One region of the Citrifermentans bemidjiense Bem genome, then DNA from elsewhere that is predicted to be linked to it. Evidence: riboswitches for the same ligand, from Rfam matches in the RefSeq annotation. Region 1 holds a riboswitch; the other holds the start of a gene.
What was found. A riboswitch is a leader RNA that binds a small molecule or an ion and turns the genes downstream of it on or off. The one in region 1 is predicted to bind molybdenum cofactor.
Positions count from the first base shown of each region.

Region 2: it holds a riboswitch for molybdenum cofactor, as region 1 does, so the genes downstream of both, GBEM_RS11380 (molybdopterin molybdotransferase MoeA) here and GBEM_RS06795 (aldehyde ferredoxin oxidoreductase family protein) in region 1, are expected to answer to the same signal.

Region 1 is NC_011146.1:1,554,058-1,561,425, forward strand. It holds gene GBEM_RS06770 (IS481-like element ISGebe1 family transposase) at 1-106, shown strand, start outside; gene moaC (cyclic pyranopterin monophosphate synthase MoaC) at 571-1,047, opposite strand; gene GBEM_RS06780 (molybdopterin molybdotransferase MoeA) at 1,071-2,294, opposite strand; gene GBEM_RS06785 (HesA/MoeB/ThiF family protein) at 2,606-3,460, opposite strand; gene GBEM_RS06790 (MoaD/ThiS family protein) at 3,462-3,686, opposite strand; gene GBEM_RS06795 (aldehyde ferredoxin oxidoreductase family protein) at 3,764-5,494, opposite strand; molybdenum cofactor riboswitch at 5,525-5,646, opposite strand; gene GBEM_RS06800 (iron-containing alcohol dehydrogenase) at 5,692-6,855, opposite strand; gene moaA (GTP 3',8-cyclase MoaA) at 7,367-7,368, shown strand, end outside.
Region 2 is NC_011146.1:2,639,995-2,647,362, reverse strand. It holds gene pta (phosphate acetyltransferase) at 1-668, opposite strand, end outside; gene mog (molybdopterin adenylyltransferase) at 758-1,255, opposite strand; gene moaC (cyclic pyranopterin monophosphate synthase MoaC) at 1,279-1,755, opposite strand; gene GBEM_RS11380 (molybdopterin molybdotransferase MoeA) at 1,757-2,968, opposite strand; molybdenum cofactor riboswitch at 3,043-3,163, opposite strand; gene moaA (GTP 3',8-cyclase MoaA) at 3,492-4,472, shown strand; gene GBEM_RS11365 (MOSC domain-containing protein) at 4,529-4,960, shown strand; gene GBEM_RS11360 (cache domain-containing protein) at 4,957-6,942, opposite strand; gene GBEM_RS11355 (sigma-54-dependent transcriptional regulator) at 6,939-7,368, opposite strand, start outside.

The DNA of each region.
Region 1 (7,368 bases):
GGGGCAGCCGGTGGCATTTCGGCCAACCATACGCGATGGCGAATATGGCGTTTATTTCTGCAGCCAGAAAATCGCAGAAGTCGATCTCAAAGAACAAAAAGTGTAAACCATGTCCCCGAACAACTGTAAACCTTGACCCCGGTCCATACAGACGGGAGGGGGCAGGGGGGTGGGTGAAGTCGCCAATGTCGCAGGTGGTGGCATCCTCCCCCACCCCTAGCCCCTCCCGCAAGGGGAGGGGGACCTCATTCCCTGTTTCCCAAGCTTCAGCTTTAAGCTAAACATCACACGCAAAAGGAAAGGGCGCCTGGTTTTCAACCGGCGCCCTTTCTCAGTTTTCCTGCTCTTTCTTCTCTTTTTTCCCCCGGTCCCCGGGGGCGCACGATGGCGACATTCAAGTCTGGACCCCAAGCTTGGGGAGGATGTAGCGCTGCAGCACTACCCAGAAAACAAAGAAGCCGACCAGCATCAATAGTTCGTTCATGTTCGGGTTCACCTCCTGAGATGCGAGCACTATAACTCATATTCAGGAAAAGGTATATAGCAAAAAGAGAATGGATTCCCCCGGCTCTACGACTCGCCGCGACGGTAGGTCCCGCTCTTGCCCCCTTCCTTGAACATCAGCACCACTTCCGCTATCGCTATCGACTTGTCGCTCCCCTTGCACATGTCGTACACGGTGAGCGCCGCGACCGAGGCGGCTGTCATCGCCTCCATCTCGACGCCGGTCCGCTCGAAGGCCCGAACCGTCGCCTCTATCCTCAACTCGCCTGTGGCCGGGTCGTGCCGGAACTCTATGGCGGCGTGGTGGATCGCCAGCGGGTGGGAGAGGGGGATCAGGTCGGGGGTCTTCTTGGCCGCGGCGATGCCGGCCAGGCGGGCGACGCCCAAAACGTCCCCCTTGGCGACCGAGCCTTCCAGGATGGCGGCCAGGGTTGCCGGTTTCAGCAGCACCCGGGCCTGTGCGGTCGCGGTCCTGAGCGTGCAGGTTTTGCCGCTCACGTCGACCATGATGGCCTGTCCCTGCTCGTCGAAGTGGTTGAACATGGTTTCTCCTGTTTCGCCTGCGGCTACGAGGTGGTTTCCGGCACCAGCTCCACGTCCCTCAAGAGGACCAGATCGACCTCGCTTCCTGCCGGGACGAAGGTGGCCTCGGAGGGGAGGGCGGCGAGCCCGTCGCACCTGGTCATGGTGCTCAGTATTGCGGTGTGCTGGTCTCCGGCGCAGTAGGCGACGTAGCGGCCATGCCTCTTCTTGACGGTGACCCGGATGAAGTGGGTCTTTCCTTCCTTCTTGTGGGCATCCTCCGCCAGTATCCCCTTCATGAACGGGCGCACCACCTTCCGGTAGCCCATCATCTTCAAGAGCGCGGGTTTGACCAGCAGTTCGAAGGTGATCATGGTGGACACGGGGTTGCCGGGAAGCGAGAAGACGGGCCTTCCATCCTGGAGGGCGAATGCGGTCGGGCCGCCGGGCTTCATGGCGACCTTCCAGAACTGCTCCTGCGCCCCGAGCTCTGCCAGAACTTCCCGGACCAGGTCGCGGTCTCCAGCCGATACTCCGGCCGAGGTGATCAGGGCGTCGAACCGGAACCCCTGCTGTATCTTCTCCCGGTGGCTCTCGATGTCGTCCCTGGCGATCCCCAGCAGCACCGGCTCGGCTCCCGCCTCGCGCACGGCGGCGGCAAGCGAGAGGGCGTTGGAGTTTATCACCCGCCCGGGGGACGGGGCTTCGCCCAATTCAATCAGCTCGTCGCCTGTGGAAAGTATCGCCACGCGGACCTTTCTGTGGACCGGGACCAGCGCCTGCCCCATGGCCGCCAGCATGCCGATTTCGGCGGGGCGTACCGTGGTGCCGGCCTCCAGGATCGGCGCTCCCGCCGCGACGTCGGAACCTTGATGCCGGATGTGTTGCCGCGGCTGCACTTTCTGCCGGATCACCACACGGTCGCCCATCTCCTCGGTTTCTTCAATGGGGACCACCGCGTTGCATCCTGGGGGAATAGGGGCGCCGGTCATGATGCGTACCGCGCACCCTGTCTCTAGTGCGGCCGGCCCGTCACCGCCGGCCGGCAGGAACCCTGTGACGCTAAGCTCCGCCGGAACCTTGCTGCAATTAGCGGCGCGAACGGCGAAGCCGTCCATGGCGGAATTGTCGAACTGAGGCAGGTCCCAGGGGGCGACGACGTCCCGTTTCACCACCCGGCCCACGGCCTCCAGGAGGGGAACCATCTCTTCTCCCAGGGGGTGCACGTTGGCCAGGATGATATCGCGTGCTTCTTCAAAGCTTGGCATTTGATACCTCGCGTTTCTCTCAGGCGGAGTTCGCGCCTATTTCCAGCTCTCCCTCTCCCTCAAGGCTCCTCCGGGAAATCACGGGAAATCACGGGAACGTCGCTCTTGGTCCCCCCTCACCTTGCGGGAGGGGGTTAGGGGGTGGGGTAAGGTGCCATCGTTTCCATACTTTGCGACTTCACCCACCCCCCGTCCCCCTCCCGTCTAGGGAGGGGGGGCTGTTATCCCCGCAAATCCCGGAAGAGCCTCCCGCAAGGGGAGGGGGGACTTTGACCGGTTGCCCCCGGCCAGGTTATGCAGCCCGCGCCGCATTATGCCGCGACGACCAGTTCGACCGGGGGCACCTTCGGGTAGGAGATCTCGTGAACCTCCATCTCCAGCAGGTCGATGCTCAACTTGCGGTCGCGCAAAAGCTCCCCTTTGCCGAGGAGGATCTTGCAGGCCTCGGCCACCTCCAGGCTCGCCACCACGGCCGGGGTGAAGGCGGGGTTTCCCAATTGCTGCTCGATACCTTTTCCCGCTACCCAGTGGCGGTAGATGCTCTGCACCGTGGTGTCGCCGGGAAGCTGGGTCGCCACGTGGCCGTACCAGCCGCCGATGGCGCCGTGGACCATCGGTATCCCTGCCACGGTGCAAAATTCTGCCAGTTCCAACCGGTAGGGGATGCTGTCGAGGGCATCGACCGCTACCATGGCGCCGGCCAGTTGCTCGGAGCCGTTGGCGAGGCAGAAGTAGTCCTTGATGGGGGTAACCGTGACGGCGGGGTTGATCTCGGCCACACGGTCGACGGCGGCCTCAACCTTGGCCTTGCCGAGCGTCGCCGGGGTGGAAAGGATCTGGCGGTTCAGGTTGTGCTCCTCGAAGATATCGGGGTCAATGGCCACGATATGGCCGACGCCGATGCGGGCCAGCTCTTCGATGACGTACCCTCCGAGCCCCCCGCAGCCGATCACCGCCACGCGGCTACGGAAAAGCTTCAGCTGCTCCTCGATCGAGATCATGTTCCGGTTGCGCTGGTAGCGTGCCGGGAAGATCCCGTTTTCCAGGGCCAGCGCCTCGACCTCGTGGTACCTCAGGCCGAACCGGGCCACGGCCTGGCTCTGCGCGCTCCAGGAGAGCATCCCCGCTTGGGTGGATTCCTTGAGAAAGGTGACAGCTTTGAGCATGTTAGCCTCCTCCTACCAATGGAAACAGTGAAAGGGTGTCGTGGTCGGAGAGTTTGGAGTCGAGTTCCCCGTGCCTGCCGTTCAGCATGACGATGCCGATCTCCTCCTCGGTGAGTCCGAGGCTCAGCACTACCGCCCGCACGTCGGTCCCTTCGGGGAGTTCCTGCTCTGCCACCTTGAACCTGCCGTTTCTAAATGTCGCGAAAAGCTTGAGCGTGATCAGCATGTGGCACCTGCGAATTCGTGTGTATAAACGAAAAAGCCCGGCGTGACTTTTGGTCACGCCGGGGAGTGGAGCGGTTATTAGAAGTTCCAGAACTCGTCGATCTCTGCGTCGGTGAAGTCCCACACCGCATTGTGCGGCGCCACCGGCTCGTTCTTGAAGAAGTCCGGGAGGCGGTCGTGCACGTTGGTGAGCCCTGCTTCCTGGTTGAACTTGCGCTCAAGCTTCAGGACATGCTTGCCCAGGTTGGTGACGTCGTCGCCGGTAAGGGCGATGCCGAAGCGGGCGTTGATCATGTCGATCAGGGCCGGGAGGCACTCCGGTATGTCGAGAGCCGGGAAGGCCACGAAGATGCACATGCCGGTGGAGTCGACCGCAGCGGTCGCGATCTGCAGGTTGCGAGAGAGTTCTACTTGGCCGTCCTTCTTGAGCGGATCGACGTAGCCGCCGACGTTCAGGATGTTGGTGGCGATGGTGTAGCCGGAGGTGTGGTCGGCGCCCATGGTGCTGGTCGCGTAGGTGATGCCGATACCCTTGACGGAGCGCGGGTCGTAGGCCGGGATCGCCTGGTTCTTGACCACCGGGACGCGGGTGACGCCGTAGGTACGGCCGACGGAGCCGGCGCCGCCGCCGAGGATGCGGCCCAGGGCAGTCCCTTTGCCGATCTCTTCGGTCAACAGGCGGAGCATTTCCTTGGAATCGCCCCAGTTGAGGATGCCGGCTTCCATGGCGACGCCGAACATGACGGCGGTCTCGATGGAGTCGATCCCGATGTCGTCCATCAGGTTGTCGGCGCGGGCGATGTCGTCCAGGTTGTCGATGCAGCAGTCAGCGCCCAGGCCCCAGATGGTCTCGTACTCAAAGCCGGAGGTGACGTACTTGCCGTCCTTGTCGTTATAGACCTGCGAGCACTGGATGATGCAGCCTGCATGGCAGCCGTGCTTCACCTTGCCGCCGCGTGCCGCGATGGTGTCGTGCATGGTCTCGCCGGAAATCTTGTCGTGCCCTTCGAACTGGCCGGTGGTGAAGTTCCTGGTCGGAAGACCGCCTGCTTCGTTGAGGATGTTGACGAGGACGTTGGTGCCGTAGGTCGGCAGGCCTTCGCCGGAGACCGGGTGGTCGAGAAGCGCCTTGGAGAACGCCCTTGCCGCGGTCTTGAATTTCTCCGGATCTGCTATGGTCACGGGTTTGGAGCCTTCACCGTCGATGGAGATGAATTTGATCTGCTTGGAGCCCATGACTGCGCCCAGGCCGCCACGGCCGTGGCTGCGGATCTTGCTGTCCGGGTCCTTAACAGAGATGTTTGCCGCGGTCATCTTCAGTTCACCGGCGATGCCGATGGTGAGGACGCCGGTCTTCTTGCCCAGGCGCTGCTCCACTGCGTCGATGACGGCGAAGTTGCCGACGCCTAAGAGTTCCTTCTCTTCGTTGATGGTGACGCCGTTGATGCCTACGGAGAGGTTGTACCAGGTGCCGGATTTCGGAGCGCCTTCGATGATGAGGGCCTTGATGCCGAGTTTAGCCAGCATCTGCGCGGCGGTGCCGCCGGCGTTGGACTCCTTGATGCCGCCGGTGAGGGGGCTCTTGGCGCCTGCGGAGAGGCGGCCGGAGTTGGCTGCGGCGGTGCCGGTCAGAAGGCCCGGTGCGAAGCAGAGGACGTTCTGCGCGGAGAGCGCATGACAGGTCGGCGGTACTTCAGCGGCCACGATGGTGGAGGTCAGGGCGCGGCCGCCCAGGCCCGCCCAGGCTGCCGGAACTTCTTCGATCTTCGTGGTGAGGTCGGTCATGTTGACGCGAAAAATCTTATCCATGCTTTTCAAGCTCCCTTTTAATTAGTTTCCGGCATCGGTGCCGGCGCTCCTTTCCAAGAGGGAGGCTCCGCCGTTTCCAGCGAAACCCGTTGGCCTGGCTCCGTGAGGGTGGTCCCTTTTAGGCGGCGCATGGCTCGGAGATTCAAAACCCCTCCCCCGCCAGGGGGAGGGGAGCTTTGCTGCTATGCTGCTGGTTCTTACATTGCGTCCTTGAAGATCTGGACGACCTGCTCAAGGGTTGCCTTGCGCGGGTTGGTGAACTGGCAAGCGTCCTTCTTCGCGTTCTCAGCCATGATGGTGAGGTCGGCTTCCTTGACGTTGAGGGCCTTGAGGCCGGTCGGGATGCCGATGGAAGCGGAGAGGGTGCGGATCCTGTCGATTGCCTTCTGGCCTGCTTCGGTCACGGAGAGGCCGTCGATGTTCTCGCCGAGGGCTTTCGCGATGTCGGCGAAACGCTTCGGGCAAGCGATCAGGTTGTACTGGCTGACGGCCGGGAGCAGGATGGCGTTGCAGACGCCGTGCGGCAGGTTGTAGAAGCCGCCCAGCTGGTGAGCCATGGAGTGAACGTAGCCAAGCGATGCGTTGTTGAACGCCATGCCGGCCAGGTACTCGGCGTAAGCCATCTTGTCGCGCGCCTCGAGGTCTTCGCCGTTGGCAACTGCCTTGGAGAGGAACTCGGCGATCAGCTCGATTGCCTTGATGGCGCAAGCGTCGGTGATCGGGGTAGCGATGGTGGACACGTACGCCTCGACGGCGTGGGTCAGTGCGTCCATGCCGGTTGCCGCGGTCAGTGCCGCCGGCTTGCCGACCATGAGCAGCGGGTCGTTGATCGCGACGTTCGGGGTGCAGCGCCAGTCGACGATCGCCATCTTCACGTGGGTGTCGGTGTTGGTGATGATGCAGAAACGGGTCATTTCGGACGCGGTGCCTGCGGTGGTGTTGATGGCCACGAATGCCGGCATCGGCTTGGTGGTCTTGTTCACGCCTTCGAGATCGCGGATGTGGCCGCCGTTGCCGATGACCATGCCGATGCCTTTAGCGCAGTCATGGGAGGAACCGCCGCCCAGGGAGATGATCGCGTCACAGCCGTTGTCCTGGTACACCTTCACGCCGTCGTGCACGTTGATGTCGGTCGGGTTGGGCTCTGCGCCGTCGAAGATGACTGCGGAAACACCGGCCTCTTCAACCTGGGATTTGATCTTGTCGGCAACGCCCATGGCCGAGAGGCCTTTGTCGGTAACGATCAGCGCCTTGGATGCGCCCAGTGCCTTGATCTGGCCACCGGTCTCTTTAGCGGAACCAATACCCATCAGTGATACTGTCGGAATGTAGAAACCGTACGTCTGCTCTCCTAATGCCATTTGTCTTTCCCCCTGTTGTTGTGTCCGGATTTCAAGCCCGGTTGTTTAACCATTGCGTAGGTCCAAGTTGCATACACTGTCCTAAAACGGTTTTCTAGGTTATCGCAAACCCCATACCAGAATCTGCCAGAGTCGCATTTTTTTCGGCATCTGTTATTTTTTTGTCAGATACCGTATACTTAACGCACACCATGTTTACACGACTTCTCCCCCCCGTTTTGGGGCTCGTTCTGAAAAGGAACAAAGGTCGTGTTCCATTATGGAGCGATTGCTCCGTTGTGGTACGTCTGTTTTGGTCAGCGATACATCATCTCATCCCTGCCTCGAAAGCTCCCCTGCAGCAGCGCGAAAAACCTTTGTTCCTCATGTATTCACTATGTTAGTGCCTCATCTCCCCATGACGCCGCACTTTTGTCCGACGTTTTGTCGCAGTTGGTATCGATATTGCCTTTGTATACAAACAGGCAGTACACGAGGCGGATCCCTTTATTAAGAATTTGGGAGTTGCGGCAT
Region 2 (7,368 bases), 1.1 Mb from region 1:
GCGTCGGGGTGGCTCGCGCTCCCCTTGGTGGAGAAGGAAAGCATGGCGACGCGCGCCGGGACGTCGAGGAAGGACTTGCAGTTCCTCGCGGTGGCGATGGCGATCTCCGCCAGGGCCTGTGCGTCGGGGTTGGGGTTGACGGCGCAGTCGGCGAAGAGGATGACGCCGTTCTCGCCGAACTCGGGGCTCTTGGTCGCCATCAGGAAGAAGGAGGAAACCGTCTTGATGCCGGGGGCGGGGCCCACGGTCTGAAAGGCTGCGCGCAGCACGTCGCCGGTGGTGCCGGTGGCGCCTGCCACCTCGCCGTCGGCGTCACCCTCGCGAACCATCATTCCGGCGAAGTAGAGGTTGTCCGCGCCGCAGAGAAGCTCGCGCGCCTGCTCGGCGGTGAGCCCCTTCGACTTCCTCAGTTCCACCAGTTTCGCCACGTAACCCGCGAGCTTGTCGGAAACGGCCGGCTCGATGATTTCGACACCGGCCAGGTTGATCCCTTTCTCAGATGCGGCGGCCTTGATCGCCTCAGGCTTCCCCAAAAGTATAATGTGCGCCAAACCCTGTTCCATGATGGCCTGGGCGGCGAACAACATCCTCTCGTCATAGCTTTCCGGCAAGACAACCGTCTTCTTGTTGCCCCTTGCCTTATCGTGAATCTGCTTTACCAACGGCATGATGATCCCTCCGTATTAAATTTTCAAACCGTGTTAGTTGTATAACCCAGCAGGTCGGATCGGTCAATAAAAAAGGGTACGGATATGCATCACTTGGATAGCGGCGTGCCGCATTCCTCCGGGTCTCCCTGCAGCTTGGCGACGGCGTGGGGAACGGCGGCCCAGACGAAACTGATGTTTTCCGTCGCCCCTTTGGGGCTCCCGGGGAGGTTGATGATCAGGGTGTTTTTCCTGATCCCGGCGATGGCGCGGGAGATGATGGCGTGCGGGGTTTTTTTCAGACTCTCCGCGCGCATCACCTCGCCGAAGCCGGGGAGCACCCGGTCGACCACCCGTTCGGTCGCCTCTGGCGTCACGTCGCGCGGGGAGACGCCGGTCCCACCGGTGGTGAGGATGAGGTCGAAGCTTCCGCTATCGGACCAGGCCGCCAGCTTTTCCGAGATGAGGGACGCCTCGTCCGGGATCACTTCGGTGCAGGTGACGGTCACCCCGTGCTCTTCCAACCAGCTTCTCAGGGCGGGGCCGCTGCCGTCCGCACGCTCGCCGGTGGAGCAACGGTCGCTTAAGGTCAATATCGCTGCTCGCATGGGAAAATCTCCTTTGGAAATCCTTACGCTTCTCTTTTGAAGACGCCGCTCTTGCCGCCTTCCTTGTAGTGGAGCTTCACGTCGGAGATCACGATCCCCTTGTCGCTCCCCTTGCACATGTCGTAGACGGTGAGGGCGGCGACCGTGGCCGCGGCCATAGCCTCCATCTCCACCCCGGTCCGCTCGAAAGCGCGCACCGTCGCCATAACCGCGATGGTCCCCTCTCTCTCGTCCACCTCGAACTCGATGGAGACGTGGTGCAGCGCCAGCGGGTGGGAGAGGGGGATCAGCTCCGGGGTCTTCTTGGCCCCGGCTATCCCGGCTATGCGGGCCACGCCGATAACGTCCCCCTTGGCGACCCGCCCGGAGACGATCGCCTGCACCGTTTCGGGCTTGAGCTTCAGTACCGCTCCGGCTATGGCGGTCCGCATCGTCGGGACCTTCTGGCTGACATCGACCATGATGGCGTTGCCGCTGGCATCAAAATGATTAAAAGACATCTCAGGCCTCCATTTCCAGGGTGGGATCCAGCAGGTGCAGCTCGACCTCTTCGCCTGCGGCGAATTCGATGCGGTCGGCGGGGAGCAGCGCCAGCGCGTTGCAGCGGAGCATGGTCTTCAGGATTCCGGTGTTCTGGTCGCCCGCCGTGCTGGCCAGGTAACGGCCGTCCTCGATGGTGACCTGCACCCGCAGGAAGTTCAGTTTCCCCGCCTTTTTGCGCGTCCCTTCCTTGAGATAACCGCGCACGGTCCGCCTCAGCGCCTTCTCGTGCCCCATCATCCTCAAAAGCGCGGGCCGAACGAACTCGTCGAAGGTGATCATGGTGGAAACTGGGTTTCCGGGAAGCGAGAAGACAGGCGTATTCCCCCTGAGCGCGAAGGCGGTAGGGCCGCCGGGCTTGACGCCTGGTTTCCAGAACTGCTCGACCACCCCGAGTTCAGCCAGGATCTCGCGCACCAGGTCGCGGTCCCCGGCGGAAACGCCTGCAGAGGTGACCAGTACGTCCGCCTTCAAACCCTCGGTTAAGAGGGCCAAGTGGCTTTCGCGGTTGTCCCTCGCGATGCCGAGGATGACCGGTTCGGCGCCGCAGAGCTTGATGGCGCAGGCGAGGGCCAGGGCGTTACTGTTGACGATCTGGCTCTCTTTTGGTTCCGTGCCGATCTCCACCAGTTCGTCCCCGGTGGAGAGAATGGCTACCCGCACCCGGCGGTAGACCGGGACTACGGCGGCGGAGAAGGAGGCAAGCAGGCTTACCTGCGGCGGCCCGATCAGCGTCCCCTTCGGCATGATCAGGTCGCCGCGGCCGACGTCCTCGCCCTGGAAGCGGATGTGGTCCCCCTTTTTCACCTGCTGCAGCAGCTTCACGCTTTGCTCGCCCGCTTCGGTCTCCTCGATGGGGACCACGGTGTCCGCCCCCGGGGGGATGGGGGCACCGGTCATGATCCTCGCGGCACACCCTTCAAGAACGGCGTCCCCGGAGCTTACTCCGGCAGGGATGTAGTCGGTCACCTTAAGGACGGTCCCGGGCGCGCAGCCGGCGCTTCTCACGGCGAAGCCGTCCATGGCGGAGTTGTCCCAGCGGGGCATGTCGCTGGGAGCGGAGTAATCCTCGGCCAGTATCCTCCCGGCGGCTTCCAACAGGAGTACCCGCTCAACCCCCGCGGGGGCGACTTTCTCAAGGATCGTTCGCCGCGCTTTTTCGTAGTTCATCATCGTCACCTCTTATTGCTGTGGAGTGGGAATAGAAAAGGGTCCTGCATCCCAAAAAGGAGAGGACCCCGTGCGCTGAAAGCGGCGGCGGTTCTCCTTTCCAAAGGGGAGGCGGCGCCGTTTCCGGCGGCACCCAACGGCCAAAGCTTCGTGGGGGTACTCCCTTTAGAAGGCTGCGGCTCGGAGACTATCTGCTTATTTTGCTTAAGCCATAACACAATTGCAGGAAAATAAAAAATTATATTATTCCCAGAATTACCACTCCGTATTTTCCATCGCTGCGCCTGCCAAACGAACAGCTCGTAAAATCGCATTCTTATACGATTTTAGACGGTCCCTCTCCTGTGCGTATACGTTTTCTCATCACTCGCCTGCCGGTAGTCCGCGCTTTTTTAAGGGGTTGCATTACCACCATCAAACAGGGTATGGTTTTTCGCATGCTGCCGGAACCCGACTGGGAGAGGGCGGCGACATTCGTATTCCAGCCGTCGGCTGCAGCCGGCGGCTTCAGGGAAGAAGCTCAGCTATGGCACTGATAGATACCTACGGCAGGCGCATCAACTACCTTCGGCTCTCCGTCACCGACCGCTGCAACCTCCGTTGCCGCTACTGCATGCCGGAAGAGGGGGTCGAGAAGCTGGACCACTCGCAGGTCCTCTCCTACGCCGATTTGTTGCGCATCTCGACCGAGGCGGTTGCCGCCGGCATCGAGAAGATCCGCGTCACCGGCGGGGAGCCCCTGGTCCGCAAGGGGATAATCTCCTTCCTGGAGCGCCTGGGCGCGCTCCCCGGGCTCAAGGAGCTGGTACTGACCACGAACGGCCTGCTCCTTAAGGAGATGGCGCAGGGATTGCGGGAAGCGGGGGTGCAGCGCTTGAACATCAGTCTCGATTCGCTGAAGCCCGAGACCTTCGCGGCAATCACCCGCGGCGGAGAGCTTAAGCGCGTCTTGGACGGCCTTGAAGCCGCCGAGAAAGCTGGTTTCCCGCCGCACAAGATCAACGTGGTGGTGATGCGCGGTGTAAACGACGACGAGATCCTCGACTTCGTGGAACTGACCATGAAGCGCCCCTACGCGGTCCGATTCATCGAGTACATGCCCACCTGCGGCGACGCCGACTGGCGCGAACTCTGCGTGCCGGGGGCCGAAATCAGGGAGCGCATCGGCGAGCGATACCTCATCGAGGAAGTGAGCAACAGCGAGCTCTCCGGCCCTTCGAAGAACTTCAAGGTGCAGGGGGCGCAGGGGTCGCTCGGGATCATCACCGCCATGACCGGGCACTTCTGCAACGGCTGCAACCGGTTGCGGGTGACCGCCTCCGGGATCGCCAAGGGGTGCCTCTTCTCAGGCGACGGGGTGGACCTGCGGCCGGTTTTGGCCACAGGGGACGACGCCCTTTTGCGCCAGGAGGTGCAGCGCATCGTGGCCGCGAAACCTGGCCGGCACGAGGTGACGGACGAGGGCGCGGAAACGGTCCCCTTCGCCATGTCCAGGGTTGGCGGATGATCAAGCGGCAGGTTGAGATTGTTTGGATATAGATTTGATTCAACAAGGAGTTAGCTATGACTGGAAAAATCATCGCGGTGAACGTGAGCCTCAACAAGGGTGAGCGGAAGACACCCGTTCCCGAGGTCATGCTGCGGGAAAACCACGGCATCGAAGGGGACGCGCACGCAGGCGACTGGCACCGCCAGGTGAGCCTCCTGGCTCAGGAGAGCATTGCCAAGATGGTGGCCATGGGGCTCGACGTGAAAGAGGGAGACTTCGCCGAGAACATCACCACCGAAGGGGTGGACCTGGTGCATCTCCCGATCGGGACACGGATGCAGCTGGGGGAGACGCTTTTGGAGGTGACCCAGATCGGCAAGGAGTGTCATAACCGCTGCGCCATCTACTACCAGGCCGGCGACTGCGTCATGCCCAAGGAAGGGATCTTCGCCAAGGTGCTGAAGGGGGGCGTGGTGCGCCCCGGTGATGCGGTGGCGATACTCTAGGCCCCCGGCGTTTGGGAGCGCGGGAGCACCACGGTGAAGGTGCTCCCGCCGCCCGGGACGCTCTCGACGTCGATGCGCCCTCCATGCTCCCGGACGATGCCGTAGGATACGGAAAGTCCGAGGCCGGTGCCGTTGGCCTTGGTGGTGTAGAAGGGGTTGAATACCTGTCTCAGGTTCTCCAGCGCGATGCCGACCCCGGTGTCGCCGACTTTTACCTCGTAGCTCCCCGCGGGCTCCACCTGCTGGGTCCTCACCGAGAGAACGCCCCCTGACGGCATCGCCTGCACCGCGTTCAAGACCAGGTTGGTGAACACCTGACGCAACTGGTCCGCATCCCCCTCCACCTGCGCCACGCTCTCCGCATACTGCTCCGCTATCTCTATCCTCTCAAGCGACACCTGGTGCCCGATCTGGCCCACGATCTCGTGCAAGAGCTCGTTCAGCCGCACGGCTCCAGCTTCCATCTGCTCGCGCCTGGCGAATTTCAACAGGTTCGATACGATCCGCTCCACCCTTTTCACCTGCTGGAAAATGGTGTCCACTTCCTCACGGATCGGGGCTTCCTCCGGCACCGAGAGCTGCAACAACTCCGTGTTGCCGCGGATGATCGCCATCGGGTTGTTGATCTCGTGCGCGACCCCCGCAGCCAGCTCGCCTATCGCCGCCAGCTTCTCCACCCGCAACAACTCCTCGCGGGTCTGCACCAGGAGCCGGTTCTTCTCCTCCAGTTCCGCCGTTCTCGACTGCACCTTCTCTTCCAGGTTGCGGTTCAGTTCGATGATCGAGTCCTCGCGCTCCACGAGCGAACGGCTCATGTCGTTGAACCGCACCGCCAGGTCGCCGATCTCGTCCCGGGAGTCGATGCTGCTTTTCACGTTGCGCTCGCCTGCGGCTACGCGTCGCGCCAGAAGGTCCAACTCCCGTATGGGCTGGGAGAGCTTCCTCCCCAGGAACCCGGCCATGGAGACCCCCACCAGGCCGCTCACCAAAAGGACGAAGCTCAAAAGGACGGCCATGTCGATCTTGACCGCCGAATACTGGCTCTCCAGCATCCCCACGTAGAGGGCGCCGATCGGGACCCCCTGCAGCGAGAGGATCGGTTCGTAGGCGGTCAGGTACCAGTCGTTCACCACGAAGGCGCGCCCGACCCACTTGGCCCCCTTGAGGAGCACCCGCTCCTGGACCGGCGCGGAGAGCCTGGTGCCGACGGCCCGGCTGCCGTCGGTGTTGGGGACGTTGGTGGCGATCCTTATGTCCCCCTGGAAGATGGTGGAGTTACCAACGTCCCGGCCGTTTTTCCGCGCCCCCTCGTAGACCACGGAGCGGATCCGGTCCACGAGCTTCTGGTTGTTGTTGAGGAGCACCCCGCCGTAGAGCGCCCCCAGCAGGTTCCCCGCCTTGTCCCGCACCGGTGCCGCGACCAGGAGGAACATGGCGCCGTTTAGCTGCACCGGGGTTCCTGCGGCGGGGAAGATGCGCGCCTGGCGCACCAGGCTGTCTCCTTCGAGCTCAAGCTCGGAAGAGGGGAGGATGGTGGTGCCGCTGGCGATCTCCCCCTTCAAAGCGCGCGCTACGAACTGGTTGCGGGTCTTGTCGTCGCCGCGCAGCTCGGGGTTGTTGGCCCTGAAGATCACCTTTCCCGAGGCGTCTACGGCGGCGAGGATGTCCAGGCGCTCGCTGGCGCGCAATGAAGAAAGCGACTCGCTCACCGCCCGCCGGTCGCCGGAGGCGATGGTCTCGGCGGTCCTGCCGAAGGAGGCGGTGAGCTTCACCACGTCGTAGATGCGCGAAAGCTCGCTCTGGTAAGCCTCGCGGGCGACACTCAGGTCGTAGCGGACCTTCTCCTGGGCCTGGGCGGCGACCTTGGAGCTCAAAATGAAGACCCCGGCCATCCAGCAGATGAGGATCGCTATCCCCAGCGGGATGAGCGTCGCCACGGTGAGCTTGGTCTTTATGGGAAAGCGCAGCTTGGGAAGAGTCATGAGGGAATGGTGATGCGGTATTCGACGATCTTGCGGTCCAGGGTTTTTCTGGAGATGCCCAGGATCTCGGCCGACCTGCTCTTGTGGTACCCGGTTCCGGACAGGGTCCGCTCGATGGCTTCCTTCTCCACGTTTTCCAGCGAGACGAACTGCGCCTCGCCGCGCGGCGCTTCAACCTTTTGGGGCTGTTTGCGCCAGATGGGAAGCTCCTTCGCGGTGACCGTCTGGGTCCGGGCCAGGATGACTGCGCGCTCCATGACGTTTTCCAGCTCCCTGATGTTGCCGGGCCAGTCGTAGCCGTAAAGGAGCTGCAGCGCCTCGGGTGCCAAGGTGGTTACCTGCTTCTTCATCTTCAGGCTGTACTTCTTCAGGAAATGCAGCGCCAGGGGTTCCACGTCGTCCTTTCTCTCCCTAAGCGGCGGCAGC